Methylomagnum ishizawai: one gene and its partner. The protein of the gene in region 2 interacts with the protein of the main gene of each other region in a pairwise test. Links are inferred from orthologs where the notes say so. Each region holds a gene or a part of one and is shown on either strand. Other genes may lie near its edges.

What was found.
Region 1: the proteins of recR (region 2) and recO interact in binary tests that used the Escherichia coli proteins (3 or more experiments, as listed by UniProt). The link is inferred for Methylomagnum ishizawai from one-to-one orthologs.

The regions. Positions count from the first base shown.
Region 1 is NZ_FXAM01000001.1:3,378,375-3,387,318, forward strand. What follows is about bases 3,464-6,462. They hold recO (DNA repair protein RecO), read right to left. Parts: upstream 5,325-6,462; coding sequence 4,602-5,324; downstream 3,464-4,601. Other genes in these bases: B9N93_RS15090 (hypothetical protein), read right to left, coding at 3,464-3,720; pdxJ (pyridoxine 5'-phosphate synthase), read right to left, coding at 3,853-4,605; era (GTPase Era), read right to left, coding at 5,314-6,195; rnc (ribonuclease III), read right to left, coding at 6,192-6,462. Also shown: B9N93_RS15070 (bile acid:sodium symporter family protein), read right to left, coding at 29-1,099; B9N93_RS15080 (hypothetical protein), read left to right, coding at 1,791-2,684; more of B9N93_RS15090, read right to left, coding at 3,061-3,463; more of rnc, read right to left, coding at 6,463-6,884; B9N93_RS15115 (DUF4845 domain-containing protein), read right to left, coding at 6,881-7,258; lepB (signal peptidase I), read right to left, coding at 7,318-8,091; lepA (translation elongation factor 4), read right to left, coding at 8,103-8,944. UniProt on the Escherichia coli protein: Involved in DNA repair and RecF pathway recombination.
Region 2 is NZ_FXAM01000001.1:3,533,251-3,538,454, reverse strand. What follows is about bases 1-2,933. They hold recR (recombination mediator RecR), read right to left. Parts: upstream 1,801-2,933; coding sequence 1,201-1,800; downstream 1-1,200. Other genes in these bases: dnaX (DNA polymerase III subunit gamma/tau), read right to left, coding at 2,162-2,933; B9N93_RS15825 (YbaB/EbfC family nucleoid-associated protein), read right to left, coding at 1,817-2,140; B9N93_RS15835 (histidine triad nucleotide-binding protein), read right to left, coding at 776-1,117; B9N93_RS15840 (hypothetical protein), read left to right, coding at 222-683; B9N93_RS15845 (5'-nucleotidase), read right to left, coding at 1-36. Outside these bases: more of dnaX, read right to left, coding at 2,934-3,835; B9N93_RS15810 (hypothetical protein), read right to left, coding at 4,136-4,810; B9N93_RS15805 (CheR family methyltransferase), read right to left, coding at 4,933-5,204. UniProt on the Escherichia coli protein: May play a role in DNA repair. It seems to be involved in an RecBC-independent recombinational process of DNA repair. It may act with RecF and RecO.

The DNA of each region.
Region 1 (8,944 bases), 150 kb from region 2 along the record:
AAGCCCGGAATACCGGCCCCCCGACTATCTACGCCGATTTATACAGCCATACACCCCGCTGAACCATTGTAAAATCAACCAGCGAGGCTATAAGGTGCTGGACGAGGTTATAAAAGATAATCGGCAACATCACCTCCGGGTGGTCGGCTAGCGCGATGGAAACCAACACCAATCCTGTGCCGTTGTTGTTCATGCCCAAACCAAACATCAGCGCAACCGTGTTCGTCCGGCTAGCGTGAAAGATTCGTGCGACCAGATAGCCCGTGGCGAATGCCGACAGGCACAACGCCACCACGATCACCAGCAAAATAGCCAGGAAATCAAAATCAGGCTGGGATAATGCCTTGGGCAGGCTCAACGAGGCGTTGGAATAATTGAGCAACAGCAGAACAATATAGTTGACCAGTCTGATAGCGGATTTGGCGCTGGCAAGTCGCCGCTCGCCCATAACCCGTTGCATCAGCACACCCAACAACGAGGGCAGGACGACCCAAACGCCAAGGAACGACACCACGCCATCGGCGGCAACCTCGTGTAAATCCTCGGAATAATCGCCCGTAGTGACGAAGCCGACCGCATGGAGGACCAGCGGGGTGAGCAAGGGACTCAGCAAGGTGGTGGACAGCACCAAGCCTAAACTCAAAGCGAGATTACCGTCGGCGTTTTGCGCCCAAGCCGTGGAAGCACCGGCAATCGGCATGGCGGCGACCAACGCGAGACCCACCAGAATGTGCTGGACCTCTTCCGGGTTATGCCAACGCGCCATGACCAAGTTCACCCCCATGATGAAGCTCAGCGGCGTAATCAAATTACCCGCCAACCCCGCCAACAACAACTGCGGCTTGTACGCCAATTGGGCGAGTTCCCGATGTTTCACGCCTAGGCCCGCATTGAACAGCAATAACGACAACATCACGGGTGGCAAAGAAACATCGATTTTGTTCTGTAGCAAAACAACGCTACCCAATTCAACTTCCCGCATCCAAACGCCAAATCCCGGCAGTAGCGCGGCGACAAAATAAGACGAGATAATCATCCAAATAAAGTAGTGGTGGATGAAATGGGTAAGGAGTTCGATGGGTTTTTTGATGGGATTCATGGATTATTCTCGATGGGGTAGCCAAGCTTCGGGGCTACCGTTTGATGGCTAGCACAAGGACGCCCAAGCCCACCAGGAAAATCCCGGACCATTCCCGCAGCGATGGGCGTTCGTTGAGAAAAACCACGGCGAATAGCACTACTAGCACAAGACTGATTGTATCGACCGGGGCCACTTTGTAAGCATCGCCGATTTTCAACGCCCGGAAGTAGCATACCCACGAGGCTCCCGTCGCCAACCCCGACAGCATCAGAAACCACCATGTCCTTACGGGCAGATACAAAGGATTGCTCCATTTTCCTGTGGCATATAGAAACCCGGCAAGAACGGCCAAAATAATGGCGGTACGGACTAAGGTTGCCAAATCGGAGTCTACGCCTTCAAGGCCAAGCCCACCCGCTTCCGAACATCAGGATGGGCCTAGCCTCGTATGGCCGGACAGCTTGGTGGGATTTTCCAAATCGGATGGCGTGAGCGGTGGTCATGAACCTGGGCTCGGAGGATCAATCGCTATTTGAGTGCGGAATTCACCTGATCCGAGTGACAAATTAGCTGATCGATCCGCAAATACATAACAGACCTTGTTTCCCTATGAAGGCATGATTCCCGGCGGGGGAAACCCGGACGCCGATGCCATTCCCCAGCGATACACCATCCCGCCCACAACGCGCCCTCATAAAGGAAAAAAGCCATGAACATCCATCCGAACCGCCCCCTCACCGCCCTGACCCTGGCCCTGGCCCTGGCCGTTGCAGGAACCGCCCATAACGTGGCACTGGCCGAGGTCTTGCCCGTCCAAAATCCCTCGTTCGAGGAACTACCGCCGGAAGTTTCCGCGAGCCTGCCGGGCGGCAACGCCACCCAACTGCCCGGCGGCATGTTCGTGGGGTCGTTGAACAACTTCCAAATCCCCGGCTGGGAGGTCTACAACCCAGACGGCATCGGCCTGAACGGCAACTTCACACCAGGGCTGTTAAACCCGAACAACCCCGGCGTTTTCGACACCGTCTTCGACCCGGCGCAGGCACCGGACGGGCATCATGTGGCGCTGCTCTGGGGCGATCACACCCAAGTTCCCGGCCCTGGCCCCGACCCGAACGTCGCCAACCATCCGCTGGGCTTGCAACAGACCCTGGCGGGCGTCACCCTCCAGCCCGATACCCGCTATTTGCTGAGCGTGGATGTCGGCAATATCGGTAGCGGGCTTGCCTTCCCCTTCGGCAACACGGACTTCGCGAACCTCGAGTACTTCGACCTCGACGGCTTTCCCGGCTATGCCGTGCAACTCCTGGCGGGCGCTACCATCATCACCCAACGCGTCAACATCGGCATCCCGCTGGAAGGCAAATTCAAGCGGATATCGATGGAGGTGGCCGTGACTTCTGTCGAGGAATGGGGGGCATTGATGGACGACCAACATCCGCTGACCATCAGGCTGGTCAATCTGAACGTCCCTGGAACCCAGAACGCCCCAGGCATCGAGGTGGACTTCGACAATGTCCGGTTGGAAACCCAACCTCTGGAAACCGGGGTTTCGCCCACGGTGTTGTGGAAACCCAAGACCTCGTTCACGACCAAGCCCTAAGGAGTCTGTCGGACTTGAGTACTGGCGAATTGACCTGAAGGGTTGTCGGGCGGCTTGTGGTCCGGTTTCCGGCTCCTTTCGCCGATGGAGGAGGCCCTGTGGCGCTGATGAGTCGCGCGACCGGCGCTTTCCGCGCCATCGGGGCGCGGTTCGCCCCCCTTCAGGCGAAGCGCAGCACGTTCATCCGCTTCAGGTTGAAGGCCAGGGTGACGAGCGTCCACTCGCCGGTGACGGCGGCCAGGCCCCGGAGCGAGAATTGGCGGAAGCCCATGACGTGCTTGATGATCCCGAGCACCGGCTCGACGGTGGATTTGCGCTTGGCGTAGCGGGCGCGTCCGTCCTTCGTCCTCAACCGCCACGCCATTTTCCTCACCGGTCAGCGGGAACGGTCGGATGGCGGCGGGCCAGCCAGCATCGGCAGGGTCGCCAGGAGTTCCAATTGCCGGATGGCCCGGCGCTGGTTGGCCCAATAGCGGGCCAGCGCCAGCAAGGCCACGGCCAGCGCCGCGAGGCAGCCATAGAACAAGGTCTTGAGTTCGGCCAGTTCGCCCTTGAGGTCGGTTTTGTGGAGGGCGGCGGCTTGGCCCGCCGCCATGGGTTGGTAGCGCCCATGCTCTTGGCGGGCCGAATCCAGCCCCAGCGTGGTGCCGGCCCGTTCGGTGTAGGCTTCGAGGGTTTGCAGGTCGTTCTTGAGCGATTCGAAGGCGCGGAGGTCTTCCAGCGCCACCTTGCCGGATTCGACGCTTTTTTCCAGCGCCTTGAGCCGGACTTCGACCGAGTCGGCCAGGAGGGCGTTGAACTTGGTTTGCAGAGCTTCCATGTGCTGGTTAAGGGCGCGGAGCCGGGTGTCGCCGCCGGTGTCCGCCGCCCATTGGGCTTCGAGATGGTTGACGAAGCCTTGGACCTGGAGGAACAGCACCAGCACCGCGGCCAGCAGGACGCCCGCCGCCAGCGCCGCGAAAATCCCGCTGGCGCGTCTTTGCGGCACCGGCAGGGCTTGCCGGACCAGGCCGCGCTGGCCAGACCGGTTAGCCACCACTCGCTTGCCTCGATATTGTTCGTACATTCGGACTTCCCCGTGAGCCGTCGCGGATGGCCGCGTGCCGCGCCCAGGGTGGTTCCATGGGGCCGCCGCCAATTTCGACCGGCAAATATCGCAGAATAGCCTTCATCGGTCAATTAAGGCCCGGGCCGCTTCCAGGGTCCGCTTCATGTCGCGCACGGCGGGGTCCAGTCCGGTCATGACCGCCCGCGCCACGATGGCATGGCCGATGTTGAGTTCGTGGATATTGGAGATGCGGCAGATATCGGCGACATTGTGGTAATGCAGGCCGTGGCCGGCGTTGACGGTCAGGCCGAGTTCCCCGCCCAACCGGGCCGCCGCTTGCAAGCGTTCGAGTTCGCGCCGCCTCGCGCCGGGGCCGGCGGCATCGGCGTAATGGCCGGTATGGAGTTCGATCACGGGCGCGCCCGCCCGCGCCGCCGCTTCGATCTGGCGCGGGTCGGCGTCGATGAACAGGGAGACTTCGATGTCCGCTTCGGCCAGGGCGGCGCAAGCGTCCTTCATGCGGGCGATGTCGGCGGCGACATCCAGGCCGCCTTCGGTGGTCAATTCGGCGCGTTTCTCGGGCACCAGGCAGCAGGCGGCGGGCCTCGTTTTGCGGGCGATGGCGATCATCTCGTCGGTCACGGCCATTTCCAGGTTCAAGCGGCTGTGCAGCAGCGCCGCCAAAAGTTCGATATCGCGGTCCTGGATGTGGCGGCGATCTTCGCGCAGATGGGCGGTGATGCCGTCGGCCCCGGCCTGCTCGGCGATGAGGGCGGCTTGGACGACTTCCGGGTAGCGGGTGTGGCGGGCCTGGCGCAGCGTGGCGATATGATCGATGTTGACGCCCAGGAGGATGGGGGCTATGGCGTTCATGCGTGGGTTGCTTTCCCTGTGGATGGTTGGAACAAGTCGCGGCTTTTGAGGCCGCGGCCATCGAGATAATGCTGGACGACCCGCCGCATCAGGTGTTTGGCTTCCTTGAGCGCCGCCGGGGTTTCCAGGCGGTCGCGGCCCAGGTCCAGCAGGGTAGAACCGTGGATGGCCCCGGGCTGCCCAGGCGGACAGGCCACCGGGCCGGATTCGATGTGGTAGGCGTAGGTTTGGGCGGGATCGATGGGTTGGCCGGAACCGGCCTCCCGGTCCAGGCACAGCCCATAGCCCAGGTATTCCAGCAAACCGACCTCGAAGCCGCGCAGGGCGGGTTCTGGGCAATCTTCGGCCTGGGCGAGCCGCCCCAGCGTGTCCAGGTACAGCCGGAACACTTCCGGGTAGGGGTCAAGGGGCGGGAGCAGGTACGAGAGCAGTTCGTTCAGGTAGAAGCCGCAGTAGAGCGCGGTGCCGTGCAGGGCGATAGCCGCGCCGCAGGGTTCCGCCGCCGTCAGCACCGGGAGTTCGCCCCGGCCCGCCCAGGCCAGCCGCAAGGGGGCGAAGCATTGCAGGAGGACGGCAGTTAGATTGCGCCCGCGTTTCGCGCCCTTGGCGAGCAGGCTCAAGCGGCCTTGTGGCTCCGAGAAAATATCCAGCAGCAGGCTGGTTTCGCGGTAGTCGCGGCGGCGGAGGATGACCGCGTCCTGGCCGGGTTCATTCGGCATAACCCAGGCTGCGTAGGGCGCGTTCGTCGTCCGACCAGTTTTCCTTGACCTTGACCCAGAGTTGCAGGAACACCTTGCCCTCGGTCAGGCGCTCCAAATCCTGGCGGGCGCGTTCGCCGACCTTTTTCAGCACTTCGCCCTGCTGGCCGATGACGATGGCTTTCTGGCCTTCCCGCTCCACCCAGATCAAGGCGGCGATGCGGGTCAGTTTGCCCTCGGTCTGGTATTGCTCAATCTCCACGCTGAGGGCGTGGGGTACTTCCTGGCCCAGCGACCTGATCAGCTTCTCGCGGATGATTTCCGCCGCCAGGAACCTGAGGCTGCGGTCGGTGAGTTGGTCTTGGTCGAAGATCGGTTCGCCCTCGGGCAGGAGTTCCATGATCTTGTGTTCCAGCGCGTCCAGATTGTGGCCGCGCAGGGCCGAGGCCGGGATCAGGGCGGCGAAGGGATGGCGCTGCTGGGCGCTTTCCAGGAAGGGCAGCAGGGCGGCTTTATCCTCCAGCCGGTCCACCTTGTTGATGACCAGGATCACCGGGGCGGCGGAGGTCTGGATGCGTTCCAGCACCAGGTCGTCCTCGGCCAGCCACACGGGCCGGTCCACGATCCACACGATCACGTCCACGTCCAGCAACGCCGTGCCCGCCGTGCGGTTGAGATAGCGGTTCATGGCCCGCTTCTGGCTGGCGTGGATGCCGGGGGTATCGACGAATACCGCCTGCCCCGCCTCCGTGGTTTTGATGCCGTGGATGCGGTGGCGGGTGGTCTGCGGGCGGCGCGAGGTGATGCTGATTTTCTGGCCGATCAGATGGTTGAGTAGGGTCGATTTGCCCACGTTGGGGCGGCCCACCAGGGCGACATAACCTGCTTTCATGATTTGAATCCGAAGTCCTGGACCAGTTTGGCCAGCATTTTCTCGGCGGCTTGCTGCTCGGCTTTCTTACGCGAGGAGCCGGTACCCTCGCAGGTCTCGGCGGTCAGCGCGATGCGGCATTCCACCACGAAGGTTTGGTCGTGCGGTTGGCCGACCACCGATTTGAGGATATAGACCGGCAATTCCAGGCCACGGGCCTGCATGGCTTCCTGGAGCCGGGTCTTGGGGTCTTTCTTCCAATCCTGCACCGACAGGGCCTCGATCTGCTCGGCGAATTGGTTGAGGATCCAATGGCGGCAGGCGTCCATGCCCTGGTCCACCAGCAGGGCGCCGATCAAGGCTTCCAGGGCGTCGGACAGGATGGAATCGCGCCGGTAGCCGCCGCTCTTGAGTTCCCCCGAACCCAGGATGAGATAGTCGCCGAGGTTCAGCCTGCGGGCGAGGTTGGCGAGCGAGGTCTGGTTGACCAGCATGGCCCGCAAGCGGCTGAGGACGCCCTCGTCGGCGTCGCGGAATTTGCCGTACAGGCGTTCGGCGATCACAAAACCCAACACCGCATCCCCGAGGAATTCCAGCCGTTCGTTGTTATCCGATTCGGCGCTGCGATGGGTGAGGGCGCGCTTCACCAGCAGCGGATTCCTGAAGTGCAGGCCCAGTTTCCTGGTGAGTTTTTCCGGCTCTTGGATCAACGTGCGGCTACCTCAATAGAATCGTCGAAATGGGCGACGATATCGATATTGCCCATGATGGGCTGGGTGACATCATAAGCGATTTGTATCGTTATACCGGAACCGTCCTTGGTGATATAAACATTATCCTTGGTGACACTGTTGATCATGTCGATATCCCAGTGTTTCGCTAGGCTAAGGAGGACTTCCTGCTTGGATCGCGTCGCCAAGTTGGCATCGCTTTTCAAGGATTCCAGGGAAGCGACCACTTTGTAGTGGTCCAGGTAAATCGGGCCGATCTTGATAATCAGCATCGCGAAAAAGCCGACCAAGCACATCAGCAACGCGAAGCCGAGGAAGGTCATGCCACCTTGGCGAACGGGAGTTTGATTCATGGACCATGCCCCTAATTATGGTGGTTACGAGAGCGACGCCCGTTTGGGAAGCCCCTGGATTATTTTAGCGAGGTGCCGATCCGGTTGAAGGCGATGCCGCCGTCCCAGCTCATCCAGATGAAGAAGGCTTTGCCGACTAGGTTGGCTTCCGGCACCGTGCCCCAGAACCGGCTGTCGTTGCTATTGTCGCGGTTGTCGCCCATGACGAAGTATTGGCCTTCCGGTACGGTCCATTCGCCTTCCTTCGCGGCGGGTTCGCCAACCCGCGCCAGGATATCGTGGGTGACGCTGCCCAAATCCTCGCTGAGCAGGGTTTCGCCGCCCCATTGGCTACCCGGTTGGCTGCCTTCGTAGATTCCCAGCGCGGTCTGCTTAACCGGCTCGCCGTTCACATACACCTGTTTATGGACATAGCCGATGCGGTCGCCGGGGAGGCCAACGATGCGCTTGATGTAATCCATGGTCGGGTCTTTGGGATAGCGGAACACCACGATATCGCCCCGCGCCGGTTGGCCCATCTCCACGATCTTGGTGTTGATGACCGGCAGGCGGATGCCATAGGTGAATTTGTTGACCAGGATGAAATCCCCGACCAACAGGGTCGGCATCATCGAACCGGAGGGGATGCGGAACGGCTCCACCAGGAACGAGCGCAGCAACAAGACGATGAGGACGATGGGAAAGAACGAACGGGCGTATTCCACCAGGATGGGTTCTTTATCCGGGGGCGGCGGTTCCACGCCTTGAACCCGCAGCATCAGCACATAGCCACCCCACACCACGCCGGTCACCAAGGTCGCCAGCACCAGGAAAAAAGAAAAATCGAAGTCCATGCCGCCGCCCATCAGGAATCTTTGTTGACGCGCAGGACCGCGAGGAAGGCTTCCTGCGGGATGTCGATCTTGCCCACTTGTTTCATGCGTTTCTTGCCCGCTTTTTGTTTTTCCAGCAGTTTGCGTTTACGGCTGATGTCGCCGCCGTAGCATTTGGCCAACACGTTCTTACGCATGGCCTTGACCGTGGAGCGGGCGATGATCTTGGAGCCGATGGCGGCTTGGATGGCGACCTCGAACATCTGCCGCGGGATCAAATCCTTCATGCGTTCCACCAAATCGCGGCCCCGGCTTTGGCTGATATCGCGGTGGACGATCAGGGACAGGGCGTCCACCCGCTCGTCGTTGATGAGGATGTCCAGCTTGACCAGGGGCGCGGCCTGGAAGCGCTTGAATTCGTAGTCGAACGAGGCGAAACCGCGGCTGACCGATTTGAGCCGGTCGAAGAAATCCAACACTACTTCGCTCAGGGGCAATTCGAAATTGATCGCCACCTGCCCGCCCATGTATTGCATGTTCTTCTGCACGCCGCGCTTTTCGATGCATAGAGTGATGACGTTGCCGAGATAATCCTGCGGCACCAGGATATGGGCTTCGATGATGGGCTCGCGCACTTCCTCGATTTCGTTGGGCGAGGGCAGTTTCGAGGGGTTGTCGATCTGGATCGTGGAGTCGTCGGACTTCAGGACTTCGTAGACCACGGTGGGGGCCGTGGTGATGAGGTCGAGGTCGTATTCGCGTTCCAGCCGCTCCTGGATGATTTCCATGTGCAACATGCCGAGGAAGCCGCAGCGGAAGCCGAAGCCCAGCGCCTGCGAGGTCTCGGGCTCGTATTGCAGGGCGGCGTCGTTGA
Region 2 (5,204 bases):
CGAGATGGCGACCACGAGTTTTTTATCCTGTTTCATCGCGTTCCGGTCCGGGTGGGGTGGTGGCGGGGCAGCCGTGGCTCCGCCCGCGGCAAAGGAACGGACGTGACGGGTTGCCTGTGTACATTTGCGGCACACTCCCGCAAAATTCGCTCCCTTGCAAGCGGACTACCCTGCCCATCTTGACCGGTTACATAAAGAGAAAACGACAAAGGCAACCCAACATGAAAGATTTCATCGCTAAATTCACACGCGGCAAATTTTCGATCTTATTCCTGATCCTTTTCGTGGCCCTGCTCTACACGGTGTTGAACAACGGGGTGATGCCCCTGGTGATGAGTATTGTGAAATCGGATGCCTTTTTCGAGAAGGAGGCCGAAGAGGAGCAATTGGGCAAGATCGAGAACAAGACCCCGCGCATCGGCTATGCCTTGAGCCATTGCAAGGACGCGGTGAAATACGAGGGCGATCTGTCGGACGCCGCCCAGTTCCTCGACGAGAAATCCGAAGCCTGGGCCTTGGGCAACCGCCATTACATCATCCGTTCCACCGTCAGGATCGTCGATCAGGAAAAAGGCCAGGTGGATCGGCTGTTCGCCTGCAAGGTCCGCATGATCGCCGACAACGAGGCCGATCCCAATAGCTGGTCCATCCTGGGCGTGGATTTCAACGAACCTTCCAATTAGGCGGAGATCGTGCGGGGCGGTGTTTCCGGCCCTGCATCCAACCCTGGGGCGGGCCGGCCCGCCCCAGGGTTTTTTGCTGCCCCGGTTCCCCTTCAGCCCGGTGGCCAAGCCATGGCCCGGCCCCCCAGCACATGCAGGTGCAGGTGGTAGACCTCCTGCCCGCCATCACCCCGGCAATTAATCACGGTGCGATAGCCGTTCGCCAAGCCTTCCAATTCCGCCACTTTCTGCACCGCCCCGAGCAGGGCCGCGGCCAGGGCCGGATCGTCGGTCGGCAGGTCGTCCAGGGTGGCGCAATGCCGCTTGGGGATGACCAACACGTGTACCGGGGCGCGGGGCCGGATATCCCGGAACGCCAGCGCGTGTTCGTTCTCGTAGACCACGGCGGGCTTGATCTCGCCGGACACCATCTTGCAAAACAGGCAGTCGGTCATGGTGGATTCCCCTTTGGGTTTAGGAATGGGTTGTCCCGGATTCTGCGGCGCTGCGTCCGGGCCACGCCACGGTGAGCGGGGGGTCAGAACTCCCGGCGGCCCTTGAAGGCATGGGCCAGGGTGGTGCCGTCCACGTATTCGAGTTCGCCGCCGAAGGGCATTCCATAGGCGATCCGGCTGGTGCGGATGCCATCGCGCCGGGCCATGGCGTGGATGTAATGGGCGGTGGCCTCGCCTTCCACCGTGGTGTTGGTAGCGAGGATGGCTTCTTTGACCTCGCCCGATTGGAAGCGCCGTTCCAGGAGGTCGAGCCGCAGTTCGTCCGGGCCGATGCCATCGAGCGGCGACAAGCGCCCGTGCAGCACGAAGAACACGCCCTGGAAGCCGGTCGCGGCCTGGTCGATGGCGTGGACCTCGGCGGGGGTTTCCACCACGCACAGCAGGGAGCGGTCGCGCTGGGGATTGGCACAGACGGGGCAGAGGGTGCCTTCGGTCAGGGTGCGGCACTCGGCGCAATGGCCGATGCGGTCGAGGGCGTCCAGCAACGCCTCGGCCAATTGGCGGGCGCCGGGGCGGTTGCGCTGCAACAGGTGGAAGGCCATGCGCTGGGCCGATTTCGGTCCCACCCCTGGCAGGCAGCGCAGGGCTTGCATCAATTGGCCGAGGGCTCCGGTCGAGGACATGGCGCGGGGCGGGAGCTTAGAACGGCAGCTTGAAGCCGGCCGGCAATTCCATACCGCCGGTCAAGCCCGCCAGTTTTTCCTGCTTGAGGGCGGCGACCTTGTTGACGGCGTCGTTGACGGCGGCGGCGACCAAATCCTCCAGCATATCGCGGTCTTCCTTCACCAGGCTGTCGTCGATTTCCACCTTGAGCACCTGGCGCTTGCCGGTCATGGCGATCTTGACCAGCCCGCCGCCGGATTCGCCCCGGACCTGGAGTTCGGCCAATTCCTCCTGGGCCTTCTTCAGGTTTTCCTGCATTTGCTGCGCTTGCTGCATCAGATGGGCGAGGGGATTCTTCATGGCGGTGGCTCCGGGGCGGGTTCAATCCAAGGGTTTGACGGAACCGGGCACGATGCGGGCATCGAACCGTTCCTTCAAGGCGATAACGTTTTCGTCTTGTTCTATTTCGATCTCCGCCGCCCGTTGGCGTTCTTCCTTTTGCCGCTGGTTTTGCAAGGCGGGGGTTTCTCCCGCGGGTTCGCCGAGCTTAATGGTGAGCTTGAGCGGGCGGCGGAAATAGTCTTGCAGGGCTTTTTCCAGGTTAGCCTCGGTATGGGCGGCGCGGAGCAGGGCTTGCTTGGGATGCAGGAGCAGGACGCAAGAGGTTTCGTCCAGGTGTTCCAGCACGCAGTTGTTGGCCAGTTCGCGGGCCAGGGCGGCGACGCCGGTGGCGCGGATCAGTTCGCGCCAATTGACCTGCGCGGGAGCGCCACCGTCCGGGTTGGGTGCCGGCGCTGGCGTGGTTTGGGCCGGTGGTGTTGGTGCCTGGGTAGAAGCCGGGGTCGGTGGCGGTTCGGGCCGGGCCTGGGGCGGATGGATCAGCCGGGGCGGTTCCGGGCGCGGCGCGGATTTGGCGTGCTGCCCGTCGTGATGCGCCGGGGCGGTTCCGGGCTGGGACGGGTAGGTCGTGGCTTCCGCCGGACGGAAGGCCAGCATCCGCAGCAAGACCATCTCGAAGCCGCCTCGGGGATCGGGCGCGAGGGGCAGGTCGCGTTGGCCGACCAGGCCGATCTGGTAAAACAATTGCAAATCCTCGGCGCTCAGGCGCTGGGCCAGGGCCAAGATACGGTCGGCGTCCTCGTCGCGGCGGACCGCATCGGGCACCCATTGGGCCAGGGCGGCGTGATGCAGGGCGATCAGCAATTGTTGCAGCACATCGCCGTAATTCGGGGCGTGTTCTGATAGGGCTTCGATCAGGGTCAACAGCGCCGCCGCATCGCTCCGGGCCAGGGCGTCCAGCAGATCGAACACGGGCCGCCGCGACACCGTGCCCAGCATGGCGCTGACTTCGGCCTCGCCCAGGCGTCCGCCGCCGTGGACGATGGCTTGGTCCAACAGGCTCAGCCCGTCGCGCATCGAGCCATCGGCGGCGCGGGCCAGGGCTTTCAGGGCATTCGCCTCGAATTGGATTTCCTCCTGGCGCAGGATGGATTCCATCTGGGTGCCGATTTGGCTCGGGGTCAGGCGCTTGAGATTGAACTGCAAACAGCGCGATAGCACTGTGACCGGGATTTTCTGGGGGTCGGTGGTCGCCAGCAGGAATTTGATATGGGGCGGCGGTTCTTCCAGGGTCTTCAGCAGGGCGTTGAAGCTATGCCCCGAGAGCATGTGGACTTCATCGATCAGGTAGACTTTGTAGCGGCCTTGGCTGGGCGCGTACAGCACATTGTCGAGCAGGTCGCGGGTGTCTTCGACCTTGGTGCGGGAGGCGGCGTCCACCTCGATCAGATCGACGAAGCGGCCTTCGTCCACTTCCCGGCAAACCAGGCACTGGCCGCAAGGGTCGGAGCCGTTGGGGGATTCGCAATTGATGGCCTTGGCGAGGATGCGGGCCAAGGTGGTCTTGCCCACGCCGCGGGTGCCGGTGAAGAGATAGGCGTGGTGCAGGCGGGCGGTTTCGAGCGCGTGGGTCAACGCCCTGACGACATGCTCCTGGCCGACGATTTCGCTGAAATTACGGGGTCGCCACTTGCGGGCTAAAGCCTGATAGGCCATCGGGGCTCGCTGCCGGTTATCGACCGTGTAGGCATGGGGGATGGGAGGGTGGCAGTCGTATCAGCCACACCCCGGCACACGAATCCGGTGCTACCGTTGCTCCCTTCCGGGCCTGGCGGGGTTCGCAGCGTATCGTTGCGAGGGGACCGACACGACTTGCCATTGAACTCTGGCGTTGGCTCCGGGCCGTGGGGACCGGGGCCGTCGATGAGGACGCGCATTATGATGGATGGCTTGGGCCGATTCAAGCCTTGACTTTTCAATAAGGCGGCTGGCGTCCAAAACAACCGCCGGGCCGGATCAGGTTTTGTGCGCTGCGGGTTGGCTGCGGCGGGTCGCCCAGGCCAAGCCCGCGAGGCCCAGCGCCATGAGCGCGGGTAGGGTGGGTTCGGGAATCAAGGTGGCATCGGTGGAGGCCGGGGACGCGAACCTGGACGGCGGCGCTTCGGGAAGCGCGATGGACGGGAGTATTTCGATACCGGCCACGGCCTTGCCCTTGGCATTGACGAACAGCAGCGGGCTGGCCGAGCCGCCTTTGACGAAATAGCCCTTGTTCTGCGCGTCGAGGGCGTCGGAGAACAGGACGCCGGTATAGGTGTGGCCGGCCAACAGGGTGGTTACGGTGTTTTGGAACAGGACGGCTTTGAATCGCTGGGCGAAGGCCGTGTTCGTCAAATCCTTTTGCAGCAGGGCGTTATCCAGGCTCGCGGGGGGTGAATATGTCCCCTCGAAAATCGCGAAGCTGACATCGGCGGTGCTGGACGGACCCCGTTTCATGTCGAACAAGCCGCCGCCTACGGTGACGTTCTGGGACACTGAAAAGGTCCAGTGCTGGGTATGGTTGATATCGGTTTGCGTCTGCGCTCCGGTATGGCCGGTGCTGACGAACAACACGGGCAAGGCCTGTGCGGGAGTCCCCAGCGTGGAAGCGGCCAGTACGATCAGGCCGACGCCTAGGTGGTGGATGGGTTTCATAGCGATCACCCTCGGGGGTTGAATGATTAAGGAATGTATACTGCTACCTTTATTTTAATACGCTTGGGTGAGGCCGGGTGGGGTGGAAAGTGGTCGAACCGGCCATTCGGAGCCAATTGACCTCAAGGGCCGATCCGGTAGTAGCGGCAATATTTGCCGCGCACCGTTTTGTAGCCGTCGACCCCCGGCGGCAGGCTTTCGGTGCTGCTGAGGAACAAATAGCCCCCAGGAGTCAGCGCTCCCGCCAGCCGGGTCAAAATATCGCGCTTGATGTCGTCCGGGAAATAAATCAACACGTTGCGGCAGAAAATCAGGTCGAATTTGCCCAAGGGCGCATAGGAGGCTAGCAGGTTGTAGGGCTGGAACCCGACCCTGGCGGTGATATCCGGCCTGG